DNA from 2 places in the Neobacillus sp. PS2-9 genome. Region 1 is predicted to be linked to the other one. Evidence: riboswitches for the same ligand, from Rfam matches in the RefSeq annotation. Region 1 holds a riboswitch; the other holds the start of a gene.
What was found. Region 1 has a riboswitch for thiamine pyrophosphate ahead of thiT (energy-coupled thiamine transporter ThiT). Riboswitches for the same ligand answer to the same signal wherever they lie in the genome.
Positions count from the first base shown of each region.

Region 1 (3,417 bases):
TTTAAAGCGTGGTGGTGTTGAAACAACTGAAGTTCAATTTCATTATCAACTTTTAATGTAAACATACGCCTAGTCTCCCCAAATTTTTAGTACATCATATGCAAAATGGTTATATTGCGGAAGATGTATATAAGGAAGAAATAAAAAAATCCCTGCTTTTTAAAAGTGGGATTTGAAAGGAGGTAGGTTTGTCCCTTTTTAAGATAGTACAGGTAAGCAGATAGAAAAAGTTGTTTTATCAAGAGAGGAATCGCATGTTAATTCTCCCTTATGTTTCTCAATAATTTCTTTACAAACAAATAATCCAAGACCAGTACCTAGCTTTTTAGTTGTAAAAAAGGGTTCAAAAATGGTTTTTCTTAATTCCGCCGGAATGGCAGGTCCATTATTAGATATACTGATTTTAATCAACTCTTCATTTTCCACACAGGTGCTTATTTCAATTGTAGGTAAGTCCACTTCGTGATGATTTAGAACATCAATTGCATTAAAAATAATATTAATAAAGACTTGTCTAATTTCATCAGCATATCCATTCAAAGTGAAATCTTTGCTCAAATCTCTTTTAATTTTCACTTTTCCATCCAATATACTAGGATAAAGGAAATTTAACACCTCATCGATAAGTTGATTCAATTTGAAATCAATTTTTTCTTTCCCAATAAGTTCCTTCTTTGAAAGCAGAAGAAACTGGGATATTCGAAAATTAAGTTGGTCTAACTCCCCTGAAATGATATCTAAATATCTCATGTTTGGATAATCTGCCTTAAGTAATTGGATGAATCCTTGAACTGAAGTGAGCGGATTCCTAAATTCATGAATAAAGCTTGATGTCATTTGACCGAGAAGGGTTAATCGGTCCTGGTGAGTTGAATCAATGAACATCGTCTTTTCTTCAATAATCTTGTTTTTTGCTTCTGAATAATGGGAAACTGCATAGTATAAAAATTTATCAAAACAAAAATTGATCTTATTTATGGATTCCTGCAAATCTGACCAGGAAATTCCTGTTTTACTCAAATAACTATATAGAATGGTCCGACCGAGATTAACATTGTAGACAAAATCACCAATATTGATATTAGCCAGTACCCTTTCTTCTGAAACTTCTATGGCAATCTTTTTTACGATTTCTATAAGTTCCTCTTTAGATACCTTATGCATTGAAAGGATTACATTAAGTAGGGCTTCCCCATTTTCCCTGATTTTCAACTTGAAGGGGTCCCCATGATTAATCACAATGGAATCTTCCCACTCTTGAACTAGTTTCTCTTTATTTTTTTGAAAAAAAGCAACTAAATCCGTTTGTTCTCCCGTAAACATTGTTGTGTCCCCCTATGGTTTTAACAAAACTGATTACCATGTAAATTCGAGGGTAAAGGCAAAAATCCTCTAAGATATAAATAAAAAAAATATTTCCCAATAATTTCTATAAATAAAACGAAGGTGGATTTTCGTATTTTATCTTTTAAGTTATTGTTTCTATAAGGCCCAGCATGTAGATATTCCTTGTAAAAACAAAGAAACAGTAGTATATTTTTAAGGGAAAACAATAGAATATTTCCACAAGGGGAGCTGCTTTTATGCGGCTGAGAGTGAACGGTAGAGTTCTGACCCTATGAACCTGTTAGTTAACGCTAGCGTAGGGATGTGGTTTGCCGATAGCAAAGCAATGCAGACATTCCTAATAGTCATGCATTGCTTTTTTTGTGGACTGTTTTATTGGATTTACATATAAAAGGGGGAAACAAAAATGAACAAGAACAGGAGTAACACGCTTTTTATTACAGAAGTAGCGGTGTTTACCGCACTTGCTTATTTATTAGATTATGTTGGGAATATCCTTTCATTTAAAATTTGGCCACAAGGCGGATCTATTTCGATTGCCATGGTCCCGGTGTTTCTTATGGCTTATCGCTGGGGGGTTAAAGGTGGCGTCCTTACAGGATTCTTACTAGGCCTGTTACAATTTATTCTTGGATATTCACAAATTTATACCCTGATTCAAGGAATTATTGATTACTTTATTGCCTTTACTGTTGTGGGCTTCGCCGGTATTTTTGCAGCACAAATAAAGAATGCACTTAATGATCAGAACAAAGGAAAATGGATGACCTACGTAGTACTTGGAGCCTTCTTAGGAAGTGTTCTTCGTTACCTTTGCCATGTTGTATCAGGAATTGTATTTTTTGGAGAGTATGCTCCAAAAGGGCAGCCAGTAGCTGTTTACTCCCTGCTATATAATGGTACCTATATGCTCCCAAGTTTTATTATCAGTGCCATTATCATTATTCTAGTTATCAGTGCATTACCAAAAAGACTGTTCAAATAAACCAGGTTAGTAAAAAAAAGGAAAAGCGAGACGCTCTTCCTTTTTTTTATGAAATTTTTTCGAAACTTTGTCAAATTTAATATGCTTATTACCTAAAAAAAGTGTTAAAATGGCAATATAGAAAGATAATCATTCTCAATTAACCTAGATAAGGGTGATATACATGTTTGGTTCATTAAAAGCGGGAGATAAAGGGAAAATATTAGATCTTTCTCATGTTGGTCACCTAGTTCAAAGACGATTGCTTGATTTAGGAATCACAGAAGGCTCAGAAGTATGTGTAAAATGCGTCATGCCGTTTGGTGGCCCAATTATGATAGAGTCCTGCGGACAATGCGTTGGAATCCGCCGCAAGGAAGCCGTTCAGATTGAGGTGGAAAGAATCTAATGGAAATTGCTCTTATAGGAAACCCAAATACAGGAAAGACATCATTGTTTAATAACTTAACAGGTTCCTATGAATATGTTGGGAACTGGAGCGGTGTAACAGTTGAAAAAAAGGTTGGAGTATTTAAGAAAAACCTTGGACATTTAATAGATTTACCTGGAGTATACACTCTTAATCCATTATCAAAAGATGAAGGTGTTGTCACTTCCTTCTTTTTAAATGAATCAGTTGATCGTTTATTGAATATTTTAGATGCCTCACAATTGGAGCGGAATCTCCATTTAACACTCCAATTGCTTGAGTTTGAAAAGCCTGCACTTATCGGATTAAATATGATAGATGTTGCTAATAAGCGAGGCATTCAAATTGATTATATGAAACTTTCAGAGATTCTCGGTGTTTCAGTAGTGCCTGTTGTGGCAAGAAGTGGGAAAGGGTGCGATAAGCTTGTAGATGTAATCGGAGCGAAATCCATCCAACCAACTAAAAAGAATCTCACTTATTATGGTAAAGAGCTCGAGGAAGCAATTACTGCATTTTCAGGAGAATTAACTGGAAAAACAAATCACTCTCTACGTTTTTTAGCGGTCCAATACTTTGAAGGCAATGAATATGTAAAAAACTATGTTAATGGCCTAACCAACCCACAAAAGCTTAAAGCTATTATGGGAAAATTAGAATCGGAGTTACAAAAACA
Region 1 is NZ_CP133269.1:4,073,062-4,076,478, reverse strand. Features, by position in the region: gene RCG25_RS20440 (GNAT family N-acetyltransferase) at 1-65, opposite strand, end outside; gene RCG25_RS20435 (histidine kinase N-terminal domain-containing protein) at 199-1,323, opposite strand; TPP riboswitch at 1,559-1,666, shown strand; gene thiT (energy-coupled thiamine transporter ThiT) at 1,754-2,332, shown strand; gene RCG25_RS20425 (FeoA family protein) at 2,496-2,720, shown strand; gene feoB (ferrous iron transport protein B) at 2,720-3,417, shown strand, end outside.

Region 2 (3,417 bases), 1.1 Mb from region 1:
AGTGCATGTAATCTTCTCGCAGCTTCCTTTTTTTCCCCAACCGTTTGAATCGTCATTCCCGTTAAAACTTCCGCTTCTGGGATGTTCGGTGTGATGACCTTTGCTAGAGGCAGTAAATAGGTTTTCATCGCTGAAATCGCTTCGTTTAACAATAAAGATGCTCCGCCCTTAGCGATCATTACCGGGTCAACCACGACATTTCCCCATTGAAAAATCTTCATTTGTTCCGACACAGCTTCAATTATTTCTGCGTTAAACAGCATCCCTGTTTTTAGGGCATCTGCTCCGATATCCTCCCCAATCGCTTGAATCTGTTTGACAACAGCCTCCGCTGACATTGGATAAACACCGTGAACACCCAATGTGTTCTGAGCAGTCACTGCTGTTAATGCAGACATTCCAAATACCTCTAATTCCTGAAACGTCTTTAAATCTGCCTGAATTCCAGCTCCGCCACCGCTATCAGATCCTGCAATCGTTAGCGCTTTTTTCATAAAAATAACCCCCACTTACTCATTCATTTTTTTAATGGACGCGAGCTGCTTCATATCTTTTGATGTTGTGAGTGATAATTGGTTTAAAAATTCGATTTGAAAGCTTCCCGGTCCTTGTTCAACTGTTTTTTCAGCCGCTTTCTCTGCCGCTATTCCATAGAAAGACAAAGCTGCTACGGAAGCCTTCAATAAGTCTTCTTCCACACCAGCAAACGCACCAATTACAGAGGTTAATAGACAGCCAGTGCCTGTCACCTTGGTCAATATTGGATGTCCATTTGCAATCACAAAGGTTGTTTCTCCATCTGTCACGATATCTTCTTTTCCGGTTATGACCACAACGGTATGAAGTTTCTGTGCAGCTGATATAGCAAGATCAACAATGTTCCCATTTGCGTCACCGGCATCTACACCTTTAATTTCCCAGTTCTCCCCGACAACATTAGCTATTTCGGCTGCATTGCCTCTGATTACCGAAACATTCACCTGTTTCATAATTTTTTGTGCAGTCTCCGTACGGTAAGGAGTGGCCCCTGCACCTACTGGGTCAAATATAACCGGAACACTATTTTCATTGGCTGCTTTTCCTGCAATAATCATCGACTCCACTGTCTGCGCGTTTAGTGTTCCAATATTCAAAACTACGGAACTAGCAATCTTCGCCATATCGGCTACTTCTTCTGCTGCATATGCCATGACAGGTGATGCTCCTAGTGCAAGTAAACCATTTGCTGTAAAGTTCGTGACAACGACGTTAGTTATGTTATGTACTAACGGTCTACCCTCTCTTACTTTTTCCAATGTCTCAAACCATCTGTTTGTTTCCACAACAATCTCCCCTTTTTTAAAAATAAAAAAACCAGATCCATAATTTGGACCTGGTTAGTTAGATAGAGTAATAATACAACATTCACTCGACTACTTTCCTACGCTGGTATTACCCAGATCAGGTCCGAAGGGTTAAAAACGTTGCCGTTTTCTCTCAGCCCGCAATCTGGGCACCCCTAGTAGATTCACTTATGAAATTACATAAATCATAATCCTATTTTTTAAAATAGTAAAGGATTTATGCCTCTTTATTTTTCACTAAATCAATAAGTTCTTTTAGTTCGTTTGTAAATCCTTTGACTGCCCGGCCTTCAACAACCGTTATTGGAACGCCCAGATAGCCGTACTTCTCTACTTCCTTTTGATATTCGGCATGAGTAGAAATGTTTCTTGCTTCAAATGCAATTCCTTCTTGTGTTAGTACCTGCTTCACCATTGTACATTCAATACAATCGTTTGTTGTATAGACGATTACTTGCTTGCTCATTTAAATATTTCCCCCTATCTAAATTTACGACAATTTTCCTTTAAATTCTTTATATACTTTAAAATCCGCGAATTCCCCCACACATTCCCATCCATTATATAACAATTTCCTGCAGTAGTTGTAAACATAGCGTTCGGAAATATTCCTCGGGAAAGCGCACGAAAAGACAATTTTAGTGTTTTTATGTCGGAAAGTGGAAACTTAAAATGCCGTTAGACAGCCCTTTTTTCTATTATCATGATATTCGTTTATGCTCGTCCGTCTCTTTTACATAATATATATCTAGTAGGACCCCCTTATTGCCGTCACTTGTGAGAATTAGGGGATTAATCATTATATATTTTAAAAAAAGGCTATGTTAAAGAACAGTGTTGATTTTTACACTCTGTTGATTGGAGCGGAAGGCACGAAGACTCCCGTGGGAGTATGGTTCAGGGGAGACCCCGCAGGCGCATGCGTCGAGGAGGCTCGCCGAAACACCCCTGGAAAGCGAAGTGCCTGGAGCGGAAATCAACAGGCAAGTTTAACAGATCCTAAAAAAATAAAAAGGTGGGTAGAATAATGGGTAAAAAAAATAAAAATAAAAATATTCAAGATAATTCATTCGATATAGACTCCTTTTTGCAATCGGTGAACAACTTACTGAAAGAAGAGCTTTTGAAGGCACTAAACCAAACTGAAGCATTCCCTTCACCAACAGCAGCTGAGGAACTAGTGGAACAAACTGAAGTAACAGCAGCTGAAGTAAATAATGAACAACAAGAAATCCTTACAGAAGTGACAGAGGTACAAACTGAACTGGAAAATCATGAGCCTGATCTTCGGGCTAAAATTACTAATCATTTATTCGCAATTGAAGCAGACCTATCAAATTATATCGAAAGCTTTGAAGCTGAGGTTCGAGCAGAACTGGCTGATTTAAAAGAACAAAATGAGAAACTAATAAATCAACTTTCAGAGTCTGAAAAAAAGAAAAAAGAGAAAGACAAGGACAAAAAAAAGAAAAAAGATAAGGAGTAGTGAACTCTTTAACAATCTATTAAACTTCCAATACTGAAATCACACAAAGCCTTGAGAAATCAAGGTTTTTTTCAACGAAAAAAAGTGGCCGCTACCACTTTTTTAATTAATTCTATTCATTATCATGTAACGGCCGATAAATTTTTTTCAAAAATCGCTGTATGATGTGTGGAAGGAAGCTCTTACGTCTTGTTACTAAGGCGCTAACCATTGCCTTTTTTTCCTCCTTAGAAACCATCCAATCATCTGGTATCATTGATACAATTTCCTCGATTAAAAAAATGGGAATGGTTTGAATCAGTTCCATATAGTTTGTAAAACTATCTTCGGATTCAATAAATTTCGCCATGATTTGGTGTGTGGCACTTTTTAAAAGCTGCTCTGACAGGTTATCTAAATCATTCTCGTTCCAATTGTAAGATTCGAATATCTCCGCATGATCAATGATCCATAAGTGGTATGTTTCTTTTTCTTCTTCACATAAGACAATATTTTTGCGAGTCCGGTCGCGGTTGCATAACCAGTAATCTAATAAAATGAAACCGGCTAATGACTGGTGATTATGGATTCCGGAAATATTGGGCGTTT
Region 2 is NZ_CP133269.1:2,952,715-2,956,131, forward strand. Features, by position in the region: gene thiD (bifunctional hydroxymethylpyrimidine kinase/phosphomethylpyrimidine kinase) at 1-494, opposite strand, end outside; gene thiM (hydroxyethylthiazole kinase) at 510-1,322, opposite strand; TPP riboswitch at 1,401-1,510, opposite strand; gene RCG25_RS14960 (glutaredoxin family protein) at 1,561-1,809, opposite strand; gene RCG25_RS14965 (hypothetical protein) at 2,371-2,829, shown strand; gene RCG25_RS14970 (HipA family kinase) at 2,942-3,417, opposite strand, start outside.
Region 2: another riboswitch for thiamine pyrophosphate. It lies ahead of thiM (hydroxyethylthiazole kinase); the one in region 1 lies ahead of thiT (energy-coupled thiamine transporter ThiT).